One region of the Streptomyces sp. NPDC025806 genome, then DNA from elsewhere that is predicted to be linked to it. Evidence: riboswitches for the same ligand, from Rfam matches in the RefSeq annotation. Region 1 holds a riboswitch; each other region holds the start of a gene.
The links. Region 1 has a riboswitch for cobalamin ahead of ACZ4E1_RS03235 (cobalamin biosynthesis protein). Riboswitches for the same ligand answer to the same signal wherever they lie in the genome.
Positions count from the first base shown of each region.

Region 2: another riboswitch for cobalamin. It lies ahead of ACZ4E1_RS35500 (CbtB domain-containing protein); the one in region 1 lies ahead of ACZ4E1_RS03235 (cobalamin biosynthesis protein).
Region 3: another riboswitch for cobalamin. It lies ahead of ACZ4E1_RS12820 (ABC transporter substrate-binding protein); the one in region 1 lies ahead of ACZ4E1_RS03235 (cobalamin biosynthesis protein).

Region 1 covers NZ_JBVHMU010000001.1:707,659-715,170, forward strand. The annotation lists gene ACZ4E1_RS03215 (cobyrinate a,c-diamide synthase) at 1-319, opposite strand, end outside; gene cobO (cob(I)yrinic acid a,c-diamide adenosyltransferase) at 316-915, opposite strand; gene ACZ4E1_RS03225 (putative cobaltochelatase) at 915-2,990, opposite strand; gene ACZ4E1_RS03230 (cobyric acid synthase) at 3,145-4,665, opposite strand; gene ACZ4E1_RS03235 (cobalamin biosynthesis protein) at 4,662-5,618, opposite strand; cobalamin riboswitch at 5,657-5,801, opposite strand; gene ACZ4E1_RS03240 (hypothetical protein) at 5,909-6,130, opposite strand; gene ACZ4E1_RS03245 (inorganic phosphate transporter) at 6,147-7,412, opposite strand.
Region 2 covers NZ_JBVHMU010000023.1:67,156-74,667, forward strand. The annotation lists gene ACZ4E1_RS35460 (alpha/beta hydrolase) at 178-957, shown strand; gene ACZ4E1_RS35465 (hemerythrin domain-containing protein) at 947-1,408, shown strand; gene ACZ4E1_RS35470 (arsenate reductase ArsC) at 1,499-1,936, opposite strand; gene ACZ4E1_RS35475 (aquaporin) at 1,933-2,721, opposite strand; gene ACZ4E1_RS35480 (ArsR/SmtB family transcription factor) at 2,718-3,095, opposite strand; gene ACZ4E1_RS35485 (ArsI/CadI family heavy metal resistance metalloenzyme) at 3,177-3,596, shown strand; gene ACZ4E1_RS35490 (histidine phosphatase family protein) at 3,670-4,275, shown strand; gene ACZ4E1_RS35495 (CbtA family protein) at 4,281-5,030, opposite strand; gene ACZ4E1_RS35500 (CbtB domain-containing protein) at 5,054-5,275, opposite strand; cobalamin riboswitch at 5,313-5,451, opposite strand; gene ACZ4E1_RS35505 (S8 family peptidase) at 5,568-7,148, opposite strand; gene ACZ4E1_RS35510 (dsRBD fold-containing protein) at 7,512-7,512, opposite strand, start outside.
Region 3 covers NZ_JBVHMU010000005.1:18,127-25,638, forward strand. The annotation lists gene ACZ4E1_RS12810 (ABC transporter ATP-binding protein) at 1-309, opposite strand, end outside; gene ACZ4E1_RS12815 (FecCD family ABC transporter permease) at 306-1,322, opposite strand; gene ACZ4E1_RS12820 (ABC transporter substrate-binding protein) at 1,373-2,404, opposite strand; cobalamin riboswitch at 2,467-2,670, opposite strand; gene sigJ (RNA polymerase sigma factor SigJ) at 2,699-3,598, opposite strand; gene ACZ4E1_RS12830 (hypothetical protein) at 3,698-4,075, shown strand; gene ACZ4E1_RS12835 (baeRF3 domain-containing protein) at 4,192-5,286, shown strand; gene ACZ4E1_RS12840 (FUSC family protein) at 5,532-7,292, opposite strand; gene ACZ4E1_RS12845 (DUF1345 domain-containing protein) at 7,408-7,512, shown strand, end outside.

The sequences.
Region 1 (7,512 bases):
GCTCACCCTCGCCGGACACCCCGTCGAACAGGCCCATCACGCCTTCCACGACGGCCAGTTCACAGCCCTGCGCCCCGTGCGCGAACAGCGGCGCGACCAGCTCGGGCCCGCACATGTACGCGTCGAGGTTGCGGCCCGGGCGGCCCGTCGCGAGCGCGTGGTAGCCCGGGTCGATGTAGTCGGGGCCCACCTTGTGCGGGGACACGGCGAGGCCCCGCTCGGCGAACGCCGCCATCAGACCGGTCGCGACCGTCGTCTTCCCGGTCCCGGACGCGGGCGCGGCGACGACGAGCCGCGGCACCGAGACGGAGGCCGTCACCACTCGATGCCCCGCTGGCCCTTCTGGCCCGTGTCCATCGGGTGCTTCACCTTCGACATGTCGGTCACCAGGTCCGCGAACTCCACCAACTTCTCCGGCGCGTTGCGGCCCGTGATCACGACGTGCTGGGTGCCCGGACGGTCGCGCAGCACCTGCACCACCTCGTCCACGTCGATCCAGCCCCAGTGCAGCGGGTACGCGAACTCGTCGAGCACGTACAGCTTGTACGTCTCGGCGGCCAGGTCCCGCTTGACCTGCTCCCAGCCCTCGCGGGCCTTCTCCTCGTTGTCGGCCTGGCTGTCGCGCTGGACCCAGGACCAGCCCTCGCCCATCTTGTGCCAGTCGACGGTGCCGCCCTCGCCGGAGGCGCCCAGCACCTTCAGCGCGTTCTCCTCGCCGACCTTCCACTTCGCCGACTTGACGAACTGGAACACCCCGATCGGCCAGCCCTGGTTCCAGGCCCGCAGCGCGAGCCCGAACGCGGCCGTCGACTTGCCCTTGCCGACGCCCGTGTGCACGAACACCAGCGGCCGGTTGCGCCGCTGACGCGTCGTCAGTCCGTCGTCCGGCACCACACTCGGCTGTCCCTGCGGCATTACGCGGCCCTCCTGATGCTGTTGATCCCCTGGGTTCCCTGTACGTCCTTGACCAGCCCGGCGATCGAGTCCGCCCGCAGCTCGTCCAGCGTCACGGCAGTCCCGCCGAGCCGCGTCGCCAACTGGCCGGCGAGCCCGAGCCGCACCATGCCGCTCTCGCAGTCCACGACCACCGACGCCGTGCCCTCCACCGCGTGCAGCCCGGCCGCGCGCTCCGCGAGCCGCACCGGCTCCGGACCGCCCGTCGCCCGGCCGTCCGTCACGACGACCATCAGCGGGCGCCGCGCCGGATCGCGCAGCCGCTCCACGCGCAGCACCTCGTGCGCCTTCAGCAGCCCGGCCGCCAGCGGAGTGCGCCCGCCGGTCGGCAGCGACTCCAGGCGGGCCGCCGCCGCGTCCACGCTCGACGTCGGCGGCAGCGCCACCTCCGCGCCCGTGCCCCGGAACGTCACCAGGCCCACCTTGTCGCGCCGCTGGTACGCGTCGAGCAGCAGCGAGAGCACCGCGCCCTTCACCGCGCCCATGCGCTGCCGCGCCGCCATCGACCCGGACGCGTCCACGACGAACAGCACGAGGTTGCCCTCGCGGCCCTCGCGCGTCGCCTGCCGCAGATCGTCCCGGCGCACCACGAGCCCCGGACCGCTGCGCCCGCGCGCCCGCTGATGCGGCGCCGCCGCGTGCACGGTCGCCGCCAGATGCAGCTTCGTGAGCGCCCCGCGCGGTCGCGTCGACCCCGTCGTGCGGCCGTGCTCGGTACGGGCCCGCGAGCGCCGCCCGGCCGCTCCGTCGCCCAGACCCGGCACGCTCAGCATCTTCGTACGGAACGGCTCGCCGGCGCTCACCGCGCGCTGCTCGCGCCCGGCCCCGGCCGGCACCTGCGCGTCGCCGGGCTCCTCGGACTCCCGGCTCTCCTCGGGCTCCCGGGGCGCCTCCTGCGACTGCCCCGCGTCCGGCCCGCCGGCCTGCGGCGGCACGCCGCCCCCGCCGCCGTCCGGGCCCCCACCGTCGGGACCGTCACCGTCGCCGTCGGGCTCCGGGTCCGGCTCGTCCTGCGGCTCCTCGTCCGGGCCGAACTCCTCCAGCGTCTCGTCGAGCTTGTCCTCGTCGAGGCCCGGGGCGTCGAACGGGTTACGGCGCCTGCGGTGCGGCAGCGCGAGCAGCGCGGCCTGCCGCACGTCCTCCGCGAGCACCTCCGTGCGCCCCGCCCACGCGGCCAGCGCCGTCGCGGTGCGGGCCATCACGATGTCGGCCCGCATGCCGTCCACCTCGAACGCGGCGCAGGTCGCGGCGATCTGGGTCAGCGCCTGGTCGCCGAGGCGCACCTGAGGCAGCAGGGCACGGGCCGCGACGATCCGCGCCCGCACGTCGGCCTCCTCGCCGGCCCAGCGGCCGACGAAAGCCTCGGGGTCGTCGTCGTAGGCGAGGCGCCGCTTGACGACCTCGACGCGCTGCGCGGGCTCCCGGGACGCGGCGACCTCCACGGTCAGCCCGAACCGGTCGAGCAACTGCGGCCGCAGCTCGCCCTCTTCGGGGTTCATCGTCCCCACGAGGAGGAACCGCGCGGCGTGCCGCACGGAGACACCCTCGCGCTCGACGTACGAGGCGCCCATCGCGGCGGCGTCGAGGAGCAGGTCCACGAGGTGGTCGTGGAGGAGGTTGACCTCGTCGACGTACAGGATGCCGCGGTGCGCGTCCGCGAGCAGGCCCGGCTCGAAGGCCTTCACGCCCTCCGCGAGCGCCCGCTCGATGTCGAGCGCGCCGACGAGCCGGTCCTCGGAGGCCCCGACCGGCAACTCGACCATGCGCGCCGCCCGTTCAGCCGCTTCGACGTCCGCGTGGGGTCCGTCGGGGCACTGCGGATCGGGCGCCGCCGGGTCGCAGGAGAACCGGCATCCGGAGACCACCGGGACATCCGGCATCAGCGCCGAGAGCGCCCGTACGGCGGTCGACTTGGCGGTTCCCTTCTCGCCCCGCACGAGCACACCGCCGACGGCCGGCGACACGGCGTTCAGCAGGAGGGCCAGCCGCAGGTCGTCCTGCCCGACGACGGCGCTGAACGGATACGGGTTGCTCATCGGATGAACTCCTCCGGGTAGATGCGCCCCGGCAGGGGCGCGGGGAACGGCGCGAGCAACCACGCACGGTCCGCACGTACGGCCAAACCCATGGGGGTCCGGGAGCGAAGCCCCCGGGGTCGGGACGGAAAGGGGCGGCGGGGGCGACTTCCCATCACGGCGCCCCCGGCGGCACGAACGGCAACTCCGAGGGAGCGCCTCCCTCGATCAGCCGCCACAACGCGTCCGTGTCGGCGTGCCGCTCGATCAGATCCCCGAGCCGGTCGAGCTGCTCCTCGCGCAGCGCCGCGAACGACGTGTCGGGGGCCGGTACGAACCGCCGGCCCGCCGCCGCCGCGACCTCCCGGAGGAATGCCCGCCGGAACCCGTCCGACTCCAGGGACCCGTGCCAGTGCGTGCCCCACACGGACCCGACCCGGCATCCGTCCAGGAACGCCTCACCGCCGAGCACATCGGCGACCCCGTGATGGATCTCGTACCCCTCGACGGGCTCGCCCAGGGCCTGCCCGACGGGCCGGGCCAGCGTCTTCTCCCGCGCGAAGCGCACCCGCACCGGGAGGAGCCCGAGCCCGTCCACGACCCCGGCCCGCGACTCGACCTCGTCCTCGATCCGCTCCCCGAGCACCTGGAACCCGCCGCAGATGCCGAGCACCGGCCGCCCCTCGGCGACCCGCCGGGCGAGCGCGTCGGCGAGCCCGCGCTCGCGCAGCCACTCCAGCGCCTTCACGGTGCCCCGCGTGCCCGGGACGACCACCAGATCGGCGTCGACGAGCTCCTCGGCCCGGTCCACGAACCGCACCACGACGCCGGGTTCGGCGGCGAGCGCGTCGACGTCCGTGAAGTTCGACATGAGCGGCACCGCGCACACCGCGACCCGCAGCACGTCCGCGCCGACCGGCGGCGCCACGACGGACTCGCGCACCGTGCCGCGCAGCGACACCCGCAGGCCGTCCTCCTCGTCGATGCCGAGCCCGTGCTGATAGGGAAGAACGCCGTACGTGGGGCGGCCCGTCAGCGATTTCAGCATGTCCAGGCCGGGTTCCAGCAGGGTGACGTCACCGCGGAACTTGTTCACCAGATACCCGGCGAGCAGCTCCTGGTCCTCGGGCGCGAGCAGCGCCGTCGTGCCGAAGAACGACGCGAAGACGCCCCCGCGGTCGATGTCGCCGACGACGAGCACCGGCAGCCGCGCGGCCCGCGCGACGCCCATGTTCACGATGTCGGTCCGGCGCAGGTTGATCTCGGCGGGAGAGCCCGCCCCTTCACAGATCACGGCGTCATGACTGCCCCGCAACTCCTCCAGGCACCCCACCACGGTGTCGAGAAGCGCCGCCTGCCGCCCGCCGTGGTAGCCGCGGGCGCTCAGCTCGCCCACCGGTTTGCCCATCAGGACGACCTGGCTGCTGCGGTCGCTGCCGGGCTTCAGCAGCACCGGGTTCATCAGCGCGCTCGGCTCGACCTTCGCGGCCTGCGCCTGCATGGCCTGCGCCCGCCCGATCTCGGCGCCCTCGCGCGTCACGAAGGAGTTCAGGGACATGTTCTGCCCCTTGAACGGCGCGACCTTCACGCCCTGCCGCACCAGCCACCGGCAGATCCCGGCGGTGACCACGCTCTTCCCTGCGTCCGAGGTGGTGCCCGCGACCAGCAGGCCGCCGCCCTTCCTCGCGCCCGTCATCGACGACCCCACAGCAACCGCGCGCCCACACAGACTCCCAACGCCGAAAGACTCACGCGCCGCGACAACCGCACGGCCCGCTCCACATCACGTACGTGCACGGGCCGACCCCGCTCGTTGAGGACCGGCCGGTGCTCGACCCGCCCCGCGTACGACAGCGTGCCGCCGAGGCGCACCCCGAGCGCGCCCGCGAACGAGGCCTCCACGACCCCCGCGTTCGGGCTCGGGTGGCGCTCCGCGTCGGCCCGCCAGGCACGGACCGCGTCCCGGGGCCGGCCGCCGGTCAGCACCGCGAGGACGCCCGTCAGCCGGGCGCCGGGCCAGCCGGCGACGTCGTCGAGCCGGGCCGAGGCCCAGCCGAAGCGCCGGTAGCGGGGCGACTTGTGACCGACCATCGCGTCCAGCGTGTTCACGGCACGGAAGGCGAGCAGTCCCGGCACCCCGGCGGCGGCGCCCCACACCAGGGCGCCCACGACCGCGTCGGAGGTGTTCTCGGCGACCGACTCGACGACGCCGCGCGCGATGCCGTCGGCGTCCAGGCCCTCGGGGTCGCGCCCGCACAGCCGGGGCAGCAGTTCCCGGGCCAGCTCCACGTCCCCGGCCTCCAGGGCGGAGCCCACGGCCCGCGCCTCACGGCCCAGCGAGGTGCCGCCGACCACGGCCCAGGTCGCGGCGGCGGTCAGCGCGATCGAGGCGGCGGGGGAGCGGCGTACGGCACGGGCGGCGAGCGCGCCCACCGCGGCGGCGCCACCGGCGCACACGGCCGTGTGCAGGGCGCCCCGGCCGCGGTCGTCCCGCCACAGCACGCGCTCGACGGCTCCCGCGGCGCGGCCGAAGCCGGCGACGGGGTGCCCGCGGCGCGGATCGCCGACCAGGAGGTCGCTGAAGATACCCAGGGCGGCGCCGTACGCGAAGACGCGCTCGGCCCGCCGTGCGCCGCGCGGGGCGAACATGGCGGTAGTTGTCCTCACTCAGGGTGTCCACGCCCTGGTTCGAAGAGACCGGCAGCGTGAGTTCCTGGCTCGCCCTCAGGGGGAGGGCTGACAGTGGCGGGACCGCGCCGGATTCGCACCGGCTTCCTCTGCTGCTGCCGTATATGGCGAGGGAAGTGCACCACGCTCCGCGAACGCACGTCAACTTGCTGTTGACCTGCGGCGGGTGAGTGTGGCCAGGTCCACAACACGTCGGCGGGGTGGCGACGCGGATGCGTCCCCACCCCGCCGAGGGAGTGCTGCGACCGTGGTCAGGCCACGATCAGAAAGATCCCGTACGCGACCGCCGCCGTGCACAGCGCGAAGCACAGGTAGGCGCCGGAGACGGCGAGCGTCGCCGAACCGCCCGCGCGCGTCGCGGACTCCTTCTTGGAGAGGCCGACGATGCCGAGGGTGAACAGGCCCACCAGGGCCACGGTCACCACGAGGCTGACGCCGAACACGGAGCCGAGGGCCGCCCAGTCGATCTTCATAGCTGGTCCTGCTTCCTTACAGCGTGGCGCCGGCGGGGCGCGCGGGGTCGGCCACGGAGGCGGCCGCGGCGGGGACGGGGGTCTCCTCGACGGCCACCGGACCGGCCGGCGGCGGCGTGACCGCGGCGATCGCGGTCGTGACGACACCGGCGGGCTCCTCGGCGGGGGCCCCGGTGCCGATCTCGTCGGCCGTCACGTTGTGGTGGTCGACCGAGTTGCGGCGGGACAGCACCCAGATGACCGAGGCGCCGCCGATGAGCAGCGCGGCCGTCAGGCCGATGCCCCAGGGGCCCTGCTGGGTGAGGAACTCGGCGCCCGCGCCGACCAGACCGGCCGCCGGCAGGGTCAGACCCCACGCGACGAACATCCGGGTGGCGGTCGACCAGCGGACGACACCGCCCTTGCGGCCGAGGCCCGAGCCCATGACGGCGCCGGAGCAGACCTGGGTCGTGGAGAGCGAGAAGCCGATGTGCGAGGAGGCGAGGATCGCCGTCGCGGCACTGGTCTGCGCGGCGAAGCCCTGCTGCGGGGCCAGGTCGGTCAGACCCTTGCCCATGGTGCGGATGATCCGCCAGCCGCCCAGGTACGTGCCGAGGGCGATGGCCATGCCGGCCGAGACGATGACCCACAGCGGCGGGTCGGCGTCCGGCGCGAGCACACCGCCGGTGATCAGGGCGAGCGTGATGATGCCCATCGTCTTCTGCGCGTCGTTGGTGCCGTGCGCGAGGGAGACGAGGCCGGCCGAGGCGATCTGCCCGGCGCGGTAGCCCTTGGCGGTGGCCTTCTCGTCGGTCTTCTTGCTGATGCGGTACGTCAGGCGCGTCGCGAGCATCGCGGCGAGGCCGGCGACGAGCGGCGCGGCGACCGCGGGCAGCAGCACCTTGGTGACGACGGTGCCGCCGTTGACCGACGACCAGCCCATCGACATGACGGCGGCGCCGATGAGGCCGCCGAACAGGGCGTGCGAGGAGCTGGAGGGCAGGCCGACCAGCCAGGTCAGCAGATTCCAGAGGATGGCGCCCACCAGCGCCGCGAAGATGACCTCTGTCTTGAGGCCGTCCTCGTTGATGATGCCGCCGGAGATCGTTTTAGCGACTTCGACGGAGAGGAACGCTCCGACGAGGTTCAGCACGGCGGACATGGCCACCGCCGTCTTCGGCTTGAGGGCGCCTGTCGAGATGGTCGTCGCCATCGCGTTGGCGGTGTCGTGGAAACCGTTGGTGAAGTCAAAGACCAGTGCGGTAACGATCACGATCGCTAGGAGCAGCGTGATGTGTTCCATTTACCCAGGCTTCGGTTGGACGTCAGTGGCTAGTTGAACGTAGGGAAGTCGGGTGAACGGAAGATGAACTGAGCGGGGCTGAGCGGTGTCCCGATCCGGC
Region 2 (7,512 bases), on a different contig from region 1:
CACCTCCATGCCTCACCCAGCCGGTGACCGACACGCGATGTCGCCGGAGATCATATTCATGTCCATGACCTAGGTCAACGGATGCAACTGCCGCTCCGGACTTGGTGGTTATAGTCTCAGGCAGCGTCGCGTGCCGGTGGCGGAAGATCGTCAGGCATGGAGGCGTCGTATCGAAAGGTGGCTCCGGCCATTCCCACCCCGATTTCACAGAAGATCACGCTCTACCCCGCGCAGGATCGATTCACCGGCCCCCGGCCGGCGGTCCTCGTCCTTCCCGGCGGCGGCTTCCGCGAACTGCCACCCCACGAAGGCGAAGGTTATGCGCGCTGGCTGTCCGGCCTCGGCATCCACGCCTTCGTCCTTTCCTACCGGCTGCTGCCGGACCGGTTCCCGGCCCCGCTCGAAGACGCCCGGGCCGCTTTGGACCACATCCGCAAGGGCGACCACGGCCTCGACATCGGCCCCGTCGGCGTCATCGGATCGAGCGCGGGCGGCCAACTCGCCGGCCTCCTCATGACCGGCCAGGTCCTGTCCGTCGAGGAAGGCGTCACCGACCCGCCCCGACCGGACTTCGCGATCCTCGCCTACGCGCTGGCCGACCTCGACCTGCTGCCGCCGCCCGTGGTCGCGAACCTGCTCGGCGACCTGCTCCCCCTCAAGGACGAGCTGTCCCCGGCCAAGCACGTGGACGCGTCGGTGTGCCCGACCTTCGTGTGGGCCACCGCTCAGGACCCGCCGGGCCTGCCCAACGCCCTGGAGTGGACCCGGGCGCTGGCGGCTGCCGCGGTACCGGTGGAACTGCACGTCTACCCGGCCGGCACCCACGGCATCGGCCTCGCCGACGGCGTGGAGTACGGCGGCGCACCCCACCAGTTCATCGCGCACGAACCGCACACCGCGTCCTGGACGACCGCGTGCGCGGCCTGGCTGCGGCAGGAGGGCGTCCTTGCCGACTGACCGTGTCACCGCCTGGGGCGCGGAACTGCAGCGGGTGCACGGCAAGCTGCGCACCGCGCTGGCGCTGGCGCGGGCGGGACTGGACGGCGGCGACCCCGCCGACGCCACCACCGACCTGCTGCTCTTCTGCCACGGCTTCTGCGCTGCCCTGTCCGGCCACCACCGCGCCGAGGACGGCTCGCTCTTCCCGGAACTGGTACGGGCGCGACCCGACCTGGCGCCGGTGGTCGCGAAGCTGACTCAGGACCACAACATGATCGAGCACCTCATCGGCGGCTTGCAGAAGGCGTTGGCCGACTCGACCGACCCGGAGGTGGCGCACCGCCACCTGGACGGGATCGAGGCGGTCATGGAGACGCACTTCAAGTACGAGGAGAAGCAACTCGGGGCGGTGCTCGACGGCATGGACGCCGACTTCGACCGCACCGAGATCTTCGGCCCGATCAGCTGACCCGCGCCGCCCCGGTCGCGCCGCCCGCCGGCGGCGCGACCGGGAACCTCACCTCGGCTTCCGCCGGTTCAGCTTGCCGGCGAACCGCCTTCACTCCACGGGCTCGACGTCGATCCCGAGCTCCGTGAGCAGGCCGCGGACGCGCCGCCGGATCTCGTCGCGGATCGGGCGGACGGCCGCTACCCCCTGCCCGGCGGGGTCGTCCAACTGCCAGTCCAGGTATCGCTTGCCGGGGAAGTAGGGGCAGGCGTCGCCGCACCCCATGGTGATCACCACGTCCGAGGCCTGCACCGCCTCCGTGGTGAGGATCTTCGGGACTTCGGCGGAGAGGTCGATGCCGGCCTCCCGCATGGCCTCCACCACGGCCGGGTTCACCGAGTCGGCGGGGGCGGACCCGGCCGAGCGGACCTGGACCCGGCCGGCGCCGAGATGCGTGAGGAAGGCGGCGGCCATCTGCGAGCGGCCGGCGTTGTGCACGCAGACGAACAGCACGGAGGGGACGGCGGAGGGTACGACGGGGGTGGTCATCGGGTCAGGGCGCCTTCTTCGGTGGAGCGGGCAGGAGCGGCGGCGCGCTGTCCGCCGCGGGGGAGGGGACCCTTTTCCGGGACCTCCTCCTGGTGCTCGGCGGCCGGACGGCCGAAGCAGAGAGCGGCCAGGCCGAGACCGGCGGCCGCACCGAGCAACTGCGCGGCCAGGAACGGCAGCACGGAGGCGGGGGCGATACCGGCGAAGGTGTCGGTGAACGCCCGGCCGACCGTGACGGCGGGGTTGGCGAAGCTGGTGGAGGAGGTGAACCAGTAGGCCGCGCCGATGTACGAGGCGACCAGCGGCGGCGCCAGGTGCGCGCGGCCGGTGCGGGTCAGGCCGAGGACGAGCCAGACCAGCCCGGCGGTGGCCACGACCTCGCCCAGCCACAGATGCCCGGCCCACCGGTCGTGGGTGGAGAACCGCACCAGCGGCCTGCCGAACATGGCGTCGGCGAGCACCGCGCCCGAGATCGCCCCCGCGACCTGGGCCGGGATGTACGCGCCGACCTCCCGCAGCGTGAGCGCCCCGCCCCCGCGGCGGCCGGTGCACCAGGCGGCGAGCGTGACCGCCGGATTGAAGTGCGCTCCGGACACCGGACCGAGGAGAGCGATCAGCACCCCGAGGCCGAAGACGGTGGCCAGGGAGTTGGCCAGCAGTTGCGTGCCCACGTCGCGGGTGAGCTCGGTGGCCTGGATGCCGGAGCCGACCACCACCGCGACCAGCGCGGCCGTACCGAGCCCCTCGACCGTCGCCCGCCGCAGGAGCGGAGCCGGGACGCTCACGCCGAGGCCTCGGCAGCGGCGGGGATCTGGAGGAGTCCGGACAGCTTCGTCAGGGCCTCGGGGAGGACCCAGTAGTACACCCAGGTCCCGCGTCGCTCGGAGCCGACCAGCCCGGCCTCCCGCAGCACCTTCAGATGGTGGGAGATCGTCGGCTGCGACACGTCGAACGGACCGATGAGGTCGCACACGCACGCCTCGCCACCCTCGTGGGAGGCGATCAACGACAGCAGGCGCAGCCGGATCGGGTCCGACAGCGCCTTGAACATCCGCGACAGCTCGGCCGCGGCCTCCTCGCCGAGCGGCTCACGGACCATCGGCGCACAGCACGCCGCGTCGTCCTGCCCGAGCACCGGCAGACCAGGTTGTTTCGACATCCCTCTATGTTGACAGTCATCCAATCCAATGCCAAGGTCGACTGTATCGACAGATGTCGAAACAAGCCTTGGGAGGCCGCCATGTCCCGTGTCCAGCTCGCCCTGCGCGTCGCCGATCTCGAAGCCTCGATCACCTTCTACTCCACGCTCTTCGGCACCGAGCCCGCCAAGCGACGCGAGGGCTACGCCAACTTCGCCCTCGCCGAGCCCCCGCTCAAGCTCGTCCTCATCGAGGGCGAGAGCGGCGAGGACACCCGCCTGGACCACCTCGGCGTCGAAGTCGCCACCACCGAGCAGGTCGGCGCGGCCGCCACACGCCTCGCGGACGCGGGCCTGGCGACGCGCGAGGAGAACGACACCTCCTGCTGCTACGCCGTCCAGGACAAGGTGTGGGTCACCGGCCCGGGCAAGGAGCCGTGGGAGGTCTACGTCGTCAAGGCCGACGCCGACACCCTCGGCAAGAGCGCCGACAGCGCCCCGGAAGCGTGCTGCGCGACCTGACCGGGCAGAGGACCTCGCCCGGCCCGAGAGGTACCTTCGTGCCCCCTCCACCTCGTACGGCCAGGAGCCCCCGATGAACCGACGTGTCCTGTTCGTCGCCCCCGGCATGAACGCTGCGCTGCGGCAGGCCCGGTTCGACGACGGCGCTCCCCTCGACGCCGCCGGGCGGGCCGCTGCCGAGACGGCGGCCGGTGCGCTGCCCGCGCCCGTCCGCGCGGTCGTCTCCGACAGCCGGCGATGCCGCGAGACCGCCGAGGCGCTGGGGCTCGGCTCCGTCACGGCACCCGCCGAACTGGCCCCACCGGCCCGGGGAACCTGGCGCGGCCGAACGCTCGCCGAGGTGTCCGAGGCGGAGCCCGAGGCGGTCGCCCGGTGGCTCGGCGACCCGGAGTTCGCCCCCGGCGGCGGCGAGTCGGTGACCGACGTGTGCGCCCGCGTGGCCCGATGGTTCGACACAGCCGCACCCGGTGACGGCCCCGTGGTGGCCGTAGCCGAACCGGACGTGGTGCGAGCCGCCGTCGTACACGCCCTGGGCGCGCCCGCGTCGGCGTTCTGGCGCTGCGACGTGGCGCCGTTGACCGTCACCGAGCTCAGCGGGCGCGGCGGACGCTGGAACGTACAGATGGGAAAGCCGCTGGGCCCGACCGGATCGACCGGCCGGGCCCCACGTACGGACTGAGCCGGTCAGTTCCCGGCCGGAACCGCCCCGGCGGCCTTCGGCCGGAGCAGCCGCTGGGCCAACTCCCCGAAGACGAGACCGAACCCGCTCCACAAGGTGACCTGGACGGCCAGCGCGGAGAGCCGGAACCGCCACAGCAGCGTGGCCGGGAAGTGCGCGGGCACGCCGTCGGCCGCGGGCAGCACGGCGTAGGCGATCCCGACCACGACGGCGAAGCCCAGCAGCGCGGCGACGGTGGCGTAGTAGGCGCCGATGCGAGGCGCCAGCCGCTTCCCGAGAATCGTCGCTCCGATCGCGAGAAGCACACTCAGCACGATCATCAGGAAGAACAGCGTGGTGCGCTGACCGATGGTGTCGGGGTTGCCGACGGCGGGCGGGGTGGCCGGGTACTTCAGGTACGGCACGACGTACACGGCCAGGAGCGCGCTGCCGGACAGCAGCAGCGCGGTGGCACGCGGGCCGAAACGGCCCACGCGACCGAGCGCGAAACAGTAGGCCAGGGCGGCGATCCCGCCGAAGGCGACGCCGTAGACGAGCATGCCGGTGGCGAGACCGGCGGTCGACTGCAGGCTCCGCGAGACGAGTTCGGCCTCCTCGCCGCCGTGTGCGTGTGCGGTGTGGGCCTCCTCGAAGGCGATGGCTCCGTCGACGTTCGGCTCACCGAGCCAGTAGGCGACGACCAGGGCGAGCACGCCGGCGGCCAGGCCGGCGAGCATGCCCCGAACGAGCAGATTGCGTACGGTGGTCGAGTTCATGAGCGCGCGGCTTCCCTACGGGTTCAGTGGCAGGGGAAGCCGAGCAGATGGCGGGCGTCGTGCACCCACTCATGAACCCCCGCGCCGCTGAACACGGAGGTGGCGCCCTGTTCGGCGCCGACGAAATACAGCAGGACGAGCATCAGGATGCCGAAGAACGCCGCCCAGGGGGCGATCGTCCTCAGCGGCAGTGTGGCCGGAAGAGCAGGCGTGTCGGCGGTCGGCTGGGCGACGTGCTGCGCCATGGCAGGGCCTCCTTCGGGAGTTCGCGTCCCGTCTCGGTGGTGCACTGGACGACCGTCACGGGTCTGACTCACGAGAGGCCCGAGGACCTTCCCGCACACAGTGGCGCGACCGTGCCGGACTCTCACCGGCTTCCGTCGACCGTCGTCGATATCGAACCGACCGTACCGCCTGACGGGTGCATGGCCAATAGCGGCCGGGGCCTCCGCGGCCTCGACAGAAGACAGAAGACAGAAGAGGGACGGCCGTGCAGACGGCCGCCCCTCTCGATCCGTTGGCGTCAGAACCTCGGCGTCAGAACTGCAGTGCCCAGGAGCTGATCCGGCCGGTGTCGTAGGTCGCGTTGTCCGTGACCCGGAGCTTCCACGTGCCGTTGGCGACCTCGGAGGAGGCATTGACGGTGTACGTGGTGTTGATGTTGTCCGCGCTGCCACCGGTGCCGAAGGCCTTCAGCGTGTACGCCGTCCCGTCGGGAGCGATCAGCTGGACCTGGAGGTCACCGATGTAGGTGTGGACGATGTTGACCGGCACCTGGAGGGTGGAGGGGGCGTTGCCGCTGACTCCGGTGACGGTGATCGGGGACTCCACGGTCGCGTTGTCGTTGATCGCGTAGCTCGTGGTGTTCTCGAAGCGGTCGCCGGTGGGCGGCGGTGTGGTGCCGCCGTCGCCGACGTTCAGGAGCTTGTTCGGCGAGCCGGTGCCGGGGCTGGTCACCACGTTCGGGGTGGCGGCCGTGGTGAGCGCCGAGGAGACCTGCGACGGGGTGGCCGTCGGGTTGGCGCCCAGGTAGAGGGCGGCGGCGCCGACGACGTGAGGGGTGGCCATCGACGTACCGGAGATGGTGTTGGTGGCCGTGTCGCTGGTGTTCCAGGACGACGTGATGGAGGAGCCCGGGGCGAAGATGTCCAGGATGCTGCCGTAGTTCGAGTAGCTCGCGCGGGCGTCGGAGGACGTGGTGGCGCCGACGGTGATGGCTTCGGCGACGCGGGCCGGCGAGTAGTTGGACGCGTCGGCGCCGTCGTTGCCGGCCGCGACGGCGTAGGTGACGCCGGAGGCGATCGAGCGGCGCACGGCGTCGTCGAGGACGGTGTCGACGCCGCCGCCGAGGCTCATGTTGGCGACGGCGGGCTTGACGGCGTTCTGGGTCACCCAGTCGATGCCGGCGACGACCTGGTCGGTGGTCCCGGAGCCGGAGTTGTCGAGGACGCGGACGCCGACGATCTTCGCCTTTTTGGCGACGCCGTACGAGTTGCCCGCGACCGTGCCGGCGACGTGGGTGCCGTGGCCGTGCCCGTCCTGCGCGGTGTTGTCGTTGTCGATCGCGTCGTAGCCGTAGGAGGCCCGGCCGCCGAAGTCGCTGTGGGTGATGCGGACGCCGGTGTCGATGATGTACGCCGTGACGCCCTGGCCCGCGCTGTCCGGGTAGGTGTAGCTCTGGTTGAGCGGCAGGGCCTTCTGGTCCAGCCGGTCCAGGCCCCAGGACGGCGGGGAGGGCTGCGTGCCGTCGACGTGGAAGACCCGGTTCTGGCTGACGGTCTCGACGGCCGGGTCGGCGGCCAGCTTCTTGGCCTGGGCGGGGGAGAGCTCGACCGAGTAGCCGTTGAGCGCGGCCGTGTAGGTCCGCTTGATCTTGGCGCCGAACTTCGTCGCCACCGCCCGGCCCTTCGCGGTCTCCGCCTGGGCGGCGGACTCGCGCAGGGTGACGATGTAGCTGTTGGCCACGGTGCCCTTCGCGCCGGCGTTCAGGACGACGCCTTCGGCGGACGTTCCGGCGGCCTGGGCCGGGAGGGCGGAGAGGGAGCCGAACGCGAGGGCCGCTACGGCTATGGCACCGGCTGCGGCACGTCTGCGCCGCCGATCACGCATCACGAACATGTGAGGGGTCCTCCTCATCGGTGGTGCGTTGCTGTGGGGGGTGTGCCGAGCCGGGCCTCTGGCGGGGCCGGTGGCCGGCGTACACCGATCGATACGGCAGACGACATGACAGAGGCATGACAAATAAATGCTGAGAGTGCCGCGCCCTTCGCCATCCCGGGCTGCCAGGCGAAAGATTGACTGATCCATAGGAATCCCGCAAGAGCGCCTGCCGTCGCGGCGGGCAGCGTCCCTTCGGGTGCGGGGTTCTCCGCAGGCCCTTCAACTTGCCTGCGGACAAGTGGAGTTGGGGGGCAGATTCAAGAGGTCGAGCGGAAGCGCACGGAAACCCCCGGGCCCGTGGACCCGGGGGTTCGGTCACGGC
Region 3 (7,512 bases), on a different contig from region 1:
CCGGCCGAGCCGCACCACGTCCGCGACCGTCAGCTCCACCTGCGTGTCGGACTGCTGCTGCACCAGCGCGATCCGGCGCGCCGCCTCCCTGCGCCCGACCTCGGCGAGCGGATCGCCGTCGAGCGTGACGACCCCGGCCGTCGGCGCGAGCACCCCGGCCAGCAGCCGCAACAGCGTCGACTTGCCCGACCCGTTCGGCCCCAGAATTCCCGTCACCGAACCGGGCTTCGGCGCGAGGCTCACCCCGTCGAGGATCAGCGTCCCGTCCGCCGACCGGGCCACGCGCTCGGCGCCGAGCCCCGCCGTCATCGTGTGCTCCGGCCGCGCCACAGCACGTACACGAACGCGGGCACGCCGATCAGCGACGTCACCACCCCCACGGGAACCTCCTGCGGTTCGAGAGCCGTCCGGGCCAGCGTGTCGACCCACACCAGGAACACGGCCCCGGCGAGCGCGGTGGCCGGCAGCAGCCGGGTGTGGCCGGGGCCCACCAGGGCGCGGGCCGCGTGCGGCAGCACCAGGCCGACGAAGCCGATCGCGCCCGCCGCGCTGACCAGCGCCGCCGTCAGCAGCGCCGTCACGCACAGCAGGACCAGCCGGGTGCGGGCCACCCGCACACCGAGCGCGGCCGCCGCCTCGGGGCCGAACGCGAACGCGTCGAGCGTCCTCCCGTACCCGAGGCACACCGCGAGCGTGACCACGAGGACGGCCAGACACAGCCACACCTCGGTCCAGCCGACCCCGCCGAGCGAACCGAGCAGCCAGAACAGGACGCCGCGCGTGGTCTCCGCGTCCGCCGCCGTCAGGACGACGAACGAGGTCAGCGCCGAGAACAGCTGCATCGCCGCGACACCGCACAGCACCACCCGGTCCGTGGTCCCGCCCAGCGCGTGACTGAGCACCAGCACCAGACCGAAGGAACAGACGGCGCCCAGGAACGCGCCGCCGGACACCGACAGGGCGCCCCCGCCGATCCCCAGCACGACGACCAGGACGGCGCCGGTCGAGGCCCCGGAGGAGACGCCGAGCACGAACGGGTCCGCGAGCGGATTGCGCAGCAGGGCCTGGAGGACCGTGCCGCAGACCGCGAGGCCGGCCCCGCACACGGCGGCCAGCAGGGTGCGCGGCAGCCGCAGGTTCCACACGATCCCGTCGCGGATCGGCGACAGGTCCGAGCTGCCCCAGCCGAGCCGGGCCGCGACCGACGCCCACACGTCACCGACCCCGATGTGCGCGGGGCCGATCGTGATGGCGACGGCGACCGAGAGGCACAGGGCGAGCAGGCCCGCCGCCGCGTACGACGCCGGGCGCAGGCGGGTCACTGGGTGAGACCGAGTCACTTGGCGAGACCGAGTCACTTGGTGTGGCCGGGTCACTTGGTGAGGCCGAACGCGCGCAGCGCCGCCGCCACCTTCTCCACGCCGTCCACGGTGCGGATCGTCGGATTGAGGTCCTGCCCCTTGAGCAGCACGTAGCGCTTCTCGCGGACCGCCTTCATGTTCTTCGTCGCGGGGTCGGACTCCAGGAACCTGATCTTCTGCGCCGCCGACTCGGCCGACTGGGAGCGCCGGGTCAGATCGCCGATCACCAGGACGTCCGGGTCGCGGTCCACGACCGTCTCCCAGTTGATCTGCGGCCACTCCTCGTGGGTGTCGTCGAAGACGTTGCGCACCCCGAGCGCGTTCGTGATGACGCCGGGCGCGCCGCAACATCCCGCCATGTACGGCGACTTGGAGTCGGAGAACCAGTACAGGACGCGCACGCCGTCGGCGTCGCCGCCCGAAGCGGCCTTGTGCACCCGGGACTTGAGCGTGGCGACCAGCTTCTCGCCGCGCTCGCGCACGTCGAAGACGCGTGCCAGGTCCCGGATCTCGCCGTAGACCGTGTCCATCGTCAGCGCCTCGGTACGGACGCCGTCGCCGTCGCCGCTGTTGTCCTTGTCCGCGCAGTCGGTGGGGGAGAGGTACGTCGGCACGCCGAGCTTCTCGAACGAGGCGCGCGGCGCCACGCCGCCCTTGCCGAGCGTGTACCCGAACGAGGCGGCGGCGAAGTCGGGTTCCGTGTCGAGGACCGTCTCGAACGACGGGTAGCGCTCCGCGAGGCGCGGCACCTTCGCGTTCGCCTTCGCCAGGTTCGGGCGCACCGGGTCGGTCCAGGTGCCGGTGCCCACCATCCGGTCGGCGAGCCCGAGGGACAGCATGATCTCGGCCGATCCCTGGTCGAGGGCGACGGCGCGGCGCGGCGGGTGCGCGACGTGCACGCGCTGCCCGCAGTTGGTGAGCGTGACACCGGCGCCGGACGCGTCGTCGGAGCGGTCCGACGGGGCGCCGGAGCCGCACGCGGTGAGCAGCAGCGCGGTGATCGGCGCGAGGGCGCAGAAGCGGGCGAGACGTGCGAAGGGCACGGGAGATCCTTTAGCGTCCAGGGCTCAAACGCGGAGCCGGCCAACGGTCCGCCCCGGCCGGTGGACGGGCGGGGCCGCCAGCAGGTCTTCGGACTCGGGGTCGTCCGGACGGAGCGCCTTCCCGGGCCCGGTTCCCCCCGGCCCAGTGGCAGTTGCCCCGCCCGTCGCCCACACCGCTGCGCGTCAGTTCCGGTCTTGCACCGGATTCCCTGACCCGAGTACGTACAAGTACGCACAAAGGTACGACTGGCTTGGGGAAGCTATCACAGGGCGTCACCACCCCGGCAGGGCGCGTCAGTCCTCGCCCGACCAGGCCCGCAGCTTCTCCGGATTGCGCACCACCCAGATCCGCGCGACCCGTCCCCCGGCGAGATCGAACGCGGCCACCGTCAGCACGACACCGTCCCGGAGCGCGACGAGACCCGGCGCGCCGTTCACCGTGCGCTCCAGAAGTTCCAGCCCCGGCGCCTTGTCGGCGATCGCCACCATGTACGGGGCGATGCGGGCCGCCCCCTCGACCGGGCGCAGCGCGGCACCCGCCAGACCGCCGCCGTCCGCGGTCATCACGGCGGACGGGGCGAGCAGGCCGACGAGCGCCGCGATGTCCTTCGCCTCCCAGGCCCGCCTGACCTGCCGCACCGCGTCCGCCTGGCCGGCGGCGACGCCCTCGGAGCGCGCGGCGCCCACCCGGCGCCGCGCCGAGGCGGCCAACTGCTTGCAGGCCGCCGACGACCGGCCGAGGACCTCGGCGATCTCCGCGAACGGATACCGGAACACGTCGTGCAGCACGAACGCCACCCGCTCCGCCGGCGTCATCGACTCCAGGACGACGAGGAACGCCATGTTCACGGACTCGTCCAGGACCATCTGGTCGGCGGGGTCGCCGCCCCGGCCGTGCGCCCACTCGGACCGGTCCGGGAGCGGCTCGGGCAGCCACGCGCCGACGTAGCGCTCGCGCCGGGCGCGCGCCGAACCGAGCACGTCCAGGCAGATCCGCCCGGTCACCGTCGTCAGCCAGGCGCCGGGTGCCGCGATCTCGTTCCTGCGGCCGTCGGGAAGCGCGTACCAGCGGGCGTACGCCTCCTGCACCGCGTCCTCCGCCTCGGCCAGTGAGCCGAGCAACCGGTAGGCCACATTGAGCAGTTGGCGCCGCTCTCCCGCCACCGTGTCCGTGTCCGCCCCCGAGGTCCCCACAACCGTCCGCCCCCTCGCCTTACCTTTGGCCGGCCTGCGTCGTCGGCCTGGCGAGACCTTATCGACCGACTGCCCTCGGGCGGGAAAGAGGACCAGGCCATGGCCACCCACGTGACGACCACCCGGCGCACCCTTTCGTTCCTGCGCGTCGCGATCGCCCTGCAGACCGCGACGATCTTCCTCCAGGCGGTCTCGGCGGGACTGCTGCTCACCGCGTCCTACGGGGAGACCCTGCACAGCGTCGGGGCCCGCGTCATGTACGCGGCGTCGATGCTGTACCTGCTCGCGGCGGTGCTGGCGTGGAAGCCGGGCGGCGGCCCGGTCCGGCCCGTGTGGCACGCGACCGGCTTCCTGGTGCTCGCCTCGGCGCAGGTCGTGCTCGGTGTCGCGCACCTTCCGTCGGTCCATCTGCCGCTGGGGGTGCTGATGTTCGGTCTGAGCGTGCTGGCGCTCGCGCGGCGGACCGGTGAGCGGTGAGCGGTGAGGGTGGATGTGGCGGGTGGGGTGGGGCTCCTGGGGTTGGATGCACCTTTTGCCCCATTTGGGGTGTGTGGGCAGGATGGGGGATCTGGCCTCTGAAAGGGACACTCGGCATGCACTCCTCCCTGAACCCGGAAATACTCCGCGACCTGCGCCGGCCGCGCTCGTACCCCGCCGTGTCGCTGGCGATGACCACGCACCGGCGGCCCCCGGGCGACGCCCAGGACCCGGTGCGGCTCGGCAACCTCGTCGACGACGCGGCCCGGCAGCTGTCCGCGGACCCCGGTGTGACCAAGGAGCGCCGGGAGGACGTCCTCACGCATCTGCGCGCGGCCGTCCAGGAGGCGGACCTCGTGCACGCCAAGGACGGCCTCGTGCTGTTCGCCGCACCCGGCGAGCACCAGGTGTGGGCGATCGACCGGGAGGTGCAGGACCGTGTCGTGGTCGCCGACACCTTCCTGACCCGCAACCTGGTCGCCGCCGACGCGGCCGCGCATCCGTACTGGGTGCTCTCCGTCGCCGCCGACCGCGTCACCCTCTGGGACGGCCGCGGCAACCGGGTCGCGGAGGACACGGAGCACGGCTTCCCGCAGGAGCGGAGCCTGGAGGACCCGGACGCAGAACGCAAGGAGCGCGTCGGCGACGTCCCGAGCAACTACCGGGACGAGGCGACCCGGCAGTTCTTCCGCGAGGCCGACGCCACGCTCGCCGAACTGCTGCGGACCTCGCCGCGCACCCTCTACGTGACGGGCGAGCCCGCCGCGCTGTCTCTGCTGACCGAGACCGGCACGGCCGCCCACGGCGCCGCCCAGGTCCCGTTCGGCGGACTCTCCCACGGCCGGCCCGAGGCGGTCGCCCGCGCGGTGGCCCCGGCCCGCACCGCCGACGCGGAGCGCGAGGTCGCCGAGGCCATGGCCGACCTGGACCGGGCCCGCGGCGCCACCACCTACGCGGCCGGGGTCGACGAGGTGTGGCAGGAGGCCGCGGACGGGCGGATCCGCCGGCTGGTCGTCGAGGAGAACTTCCGCGTCACCGTGCGGGCGGGGGAGGGACACCTCGCGCCGGCGGCGGACGACGACCTCGACGCGGTGCACGACATCGTCGACGAGATCGTGGAGTGCGCGCTCGAGACCGGGGCGGATGTCGTCTTCGTGCCGGACGGGACGCTGGAGGAGGCCGGGCGCATCGCGGCTGCGCTCCGCTTCTGACCTGCCATGTGCCGGGCGGGGTGAGGTGTGCGGGCCCTGCCGATCTTCGGGGGCGCGCCGTTGTGGGGTGCAGATGCGTGGCCGGGTGCGCGATCGTCGTGGCTGGTCGCGCAGTTCCCCGCGCCCCTGGAGGTTGCGGCTTCGCCGCTCTCCAGAGGGCCCGCCGTACGGTGCCGGGTGCGCGGTTTCCCGTGCGCCTGGGGGTCGCGGCTTCGCCGCTCTCCAGGGGCGCCTGCCTTGCCGTTCTACCGAGGGTGGCGCAGTCGCCCGAGCAGGGCGTAGGCGCGGCCCTCCGCCGCGGCCAGTTCCGTCGGGTCGATGCCCGCCGGCCAGAGCTCGCCGGCGGCCGTGTCGTCGGCCTCCCGCAGTTCCACGACGGCCAGGGCGAGGCGGACCTGGACGACCGGGAGCAGCGGGCTCGGCGGGCCGGTCAGGGCCGCTTCCGCGTCGGCCGCCGCGCTCCGGCACTCCGCCAGTGCCCGCTCGACCCGCACGGCCGCGCGGTCGTGGACGATCAGCAGGGCGCACAGCAGGCCCACCGCGATGCCCACGACGCTGCCGAGGACGCGGTCCCGGACCAGTTCGCCCGCGGGGGCCGGGACGGCCAGCTCGGTGAGGAGCAGGGCGATCGGGGTGAGGAAGACGACGGCCAGCGCGTAGTTGCGGGCCGCGACGTACTCCAGCAGGAACTCCAGCACCACGATCACCAGGGTCAGTGGCACGGGCGCCAGGTGCAGGCCGAGCACCGCGAGCGCGAGGAGCAGGCCGACCGCCGTGCCCAGGGTCCGCTGGACCGCGCGCTGGGCGGTGGTGCGGACGTTCACCGAGTGCAGCACGGCGGCGGCCGAGATCGCCGCCCAGTAGCCGTGCTCCAGACCGAGCAGCGCGGCGACCGCGCCCGCCGCGCCCGTGCCGAACGCCATCCGCCACGCCGGGACGGCCGCCGCCGCGAGCCGCTCCCGCCCGCCGGGACGCCCCAGCAGCAGTTCGGTGGCGCGCATCGCGCCCGGATCCTCCGGCAGGTGCGGCTCCGGCGCGCCCGACCCGGAGGACCGCAGCGGGTCCACGATCGGCGGCACCCGGCGTCTGCGGCCCGTGAGCAGCCGCGCCTGGGCGCGCAGCCCGCGCGCGACGGGGCCCGCCGCCGCGGCCGGCCCGCCCCCGGATCCGGTCAGCAGGGACCAGGCGAGATCGGTGAGCCGTACGAAGGCGGCCTCGCCGCCGGGCACGGTGCGCGGCGCCCGGGCCGGGGGCGGGACACCGAGGCAGTGGTAGGCGTGCAGCACGGCGACCGTCGCGCGGTGCCGTACGGTCCGGGTCGCCGTGCCGCCCGCCGTGGCCGCGCCCCCGGTGACGTCCAGCAGGTCGGCGACGCGGCGCAGCGCCGTGGCCACCGCGAGCCGCTCCGGCCGGTCCGGGTGCAGGAGCACCCCCGCGACGCCGAGCACCCAGGCGCAGCCCGCGCCCGCCGCGGCGAGCCCGGTGTACGGCAGGACGTCGGCGGCGGCCGGTGCCCCGTTGGCCGCGACCGCGAACGCGAGGAGCAGCAGGACGGCGCCGAGTCCGCCGACCCGGGTGACGTCGCAGACGAACTTGGCGATCCCGGCCACCACGGCCGTCGCCGCCACCACGGCGAGCGCCCCGGCCCCGCCCGCGTGCGGGTCCGCCGCGACGGCGAGCGCCGATCCCGTGCCGACGGCGACGGTCATCGCGAGCGCGGCCACCGAGAGGACCCGGACGCGGCGCGGGTAGGGAAGATTGCGGCCGAACGTGGTGGTGAGCGAGCCGAGCGTCGCGTACACCGCGAGGTCGGGCCGGCCGGACACGCTCAGCGGCACCGCCACGACCCCCGTGGCGAGCGCCGCCCGCAGCGCGAACACGACCGCCCCGTCGACCTCGTGGAGGGCGAACGCCCCGTGCGGTGACAGGGCGTGCCGGGCGCCCCGGGCCGAATGCCGCCACCCGTGCCGCGGCTCGGGCGGAGCGAAACGCCGGAAGTTCGGCATGTGCGGTGTATTCCCCTGGTCAGGTCTGCATTTCAAGTCTGCCCGGTGCCGGGCTCGCCCGCGAGAACGGAATTCGGCGGGCCGCCCCGCGGGGGCGCGGCTAGCGTGGTCGCTCATGAACACCCGAAGGCCGCTCTCGGCCGTTCCCCGGCTCGTCGGCGCGGTCGTCCTCGGCACGCTGATCGGGGTGGCCGTCGCCCTCGCCGTGGACGCCGGGCTC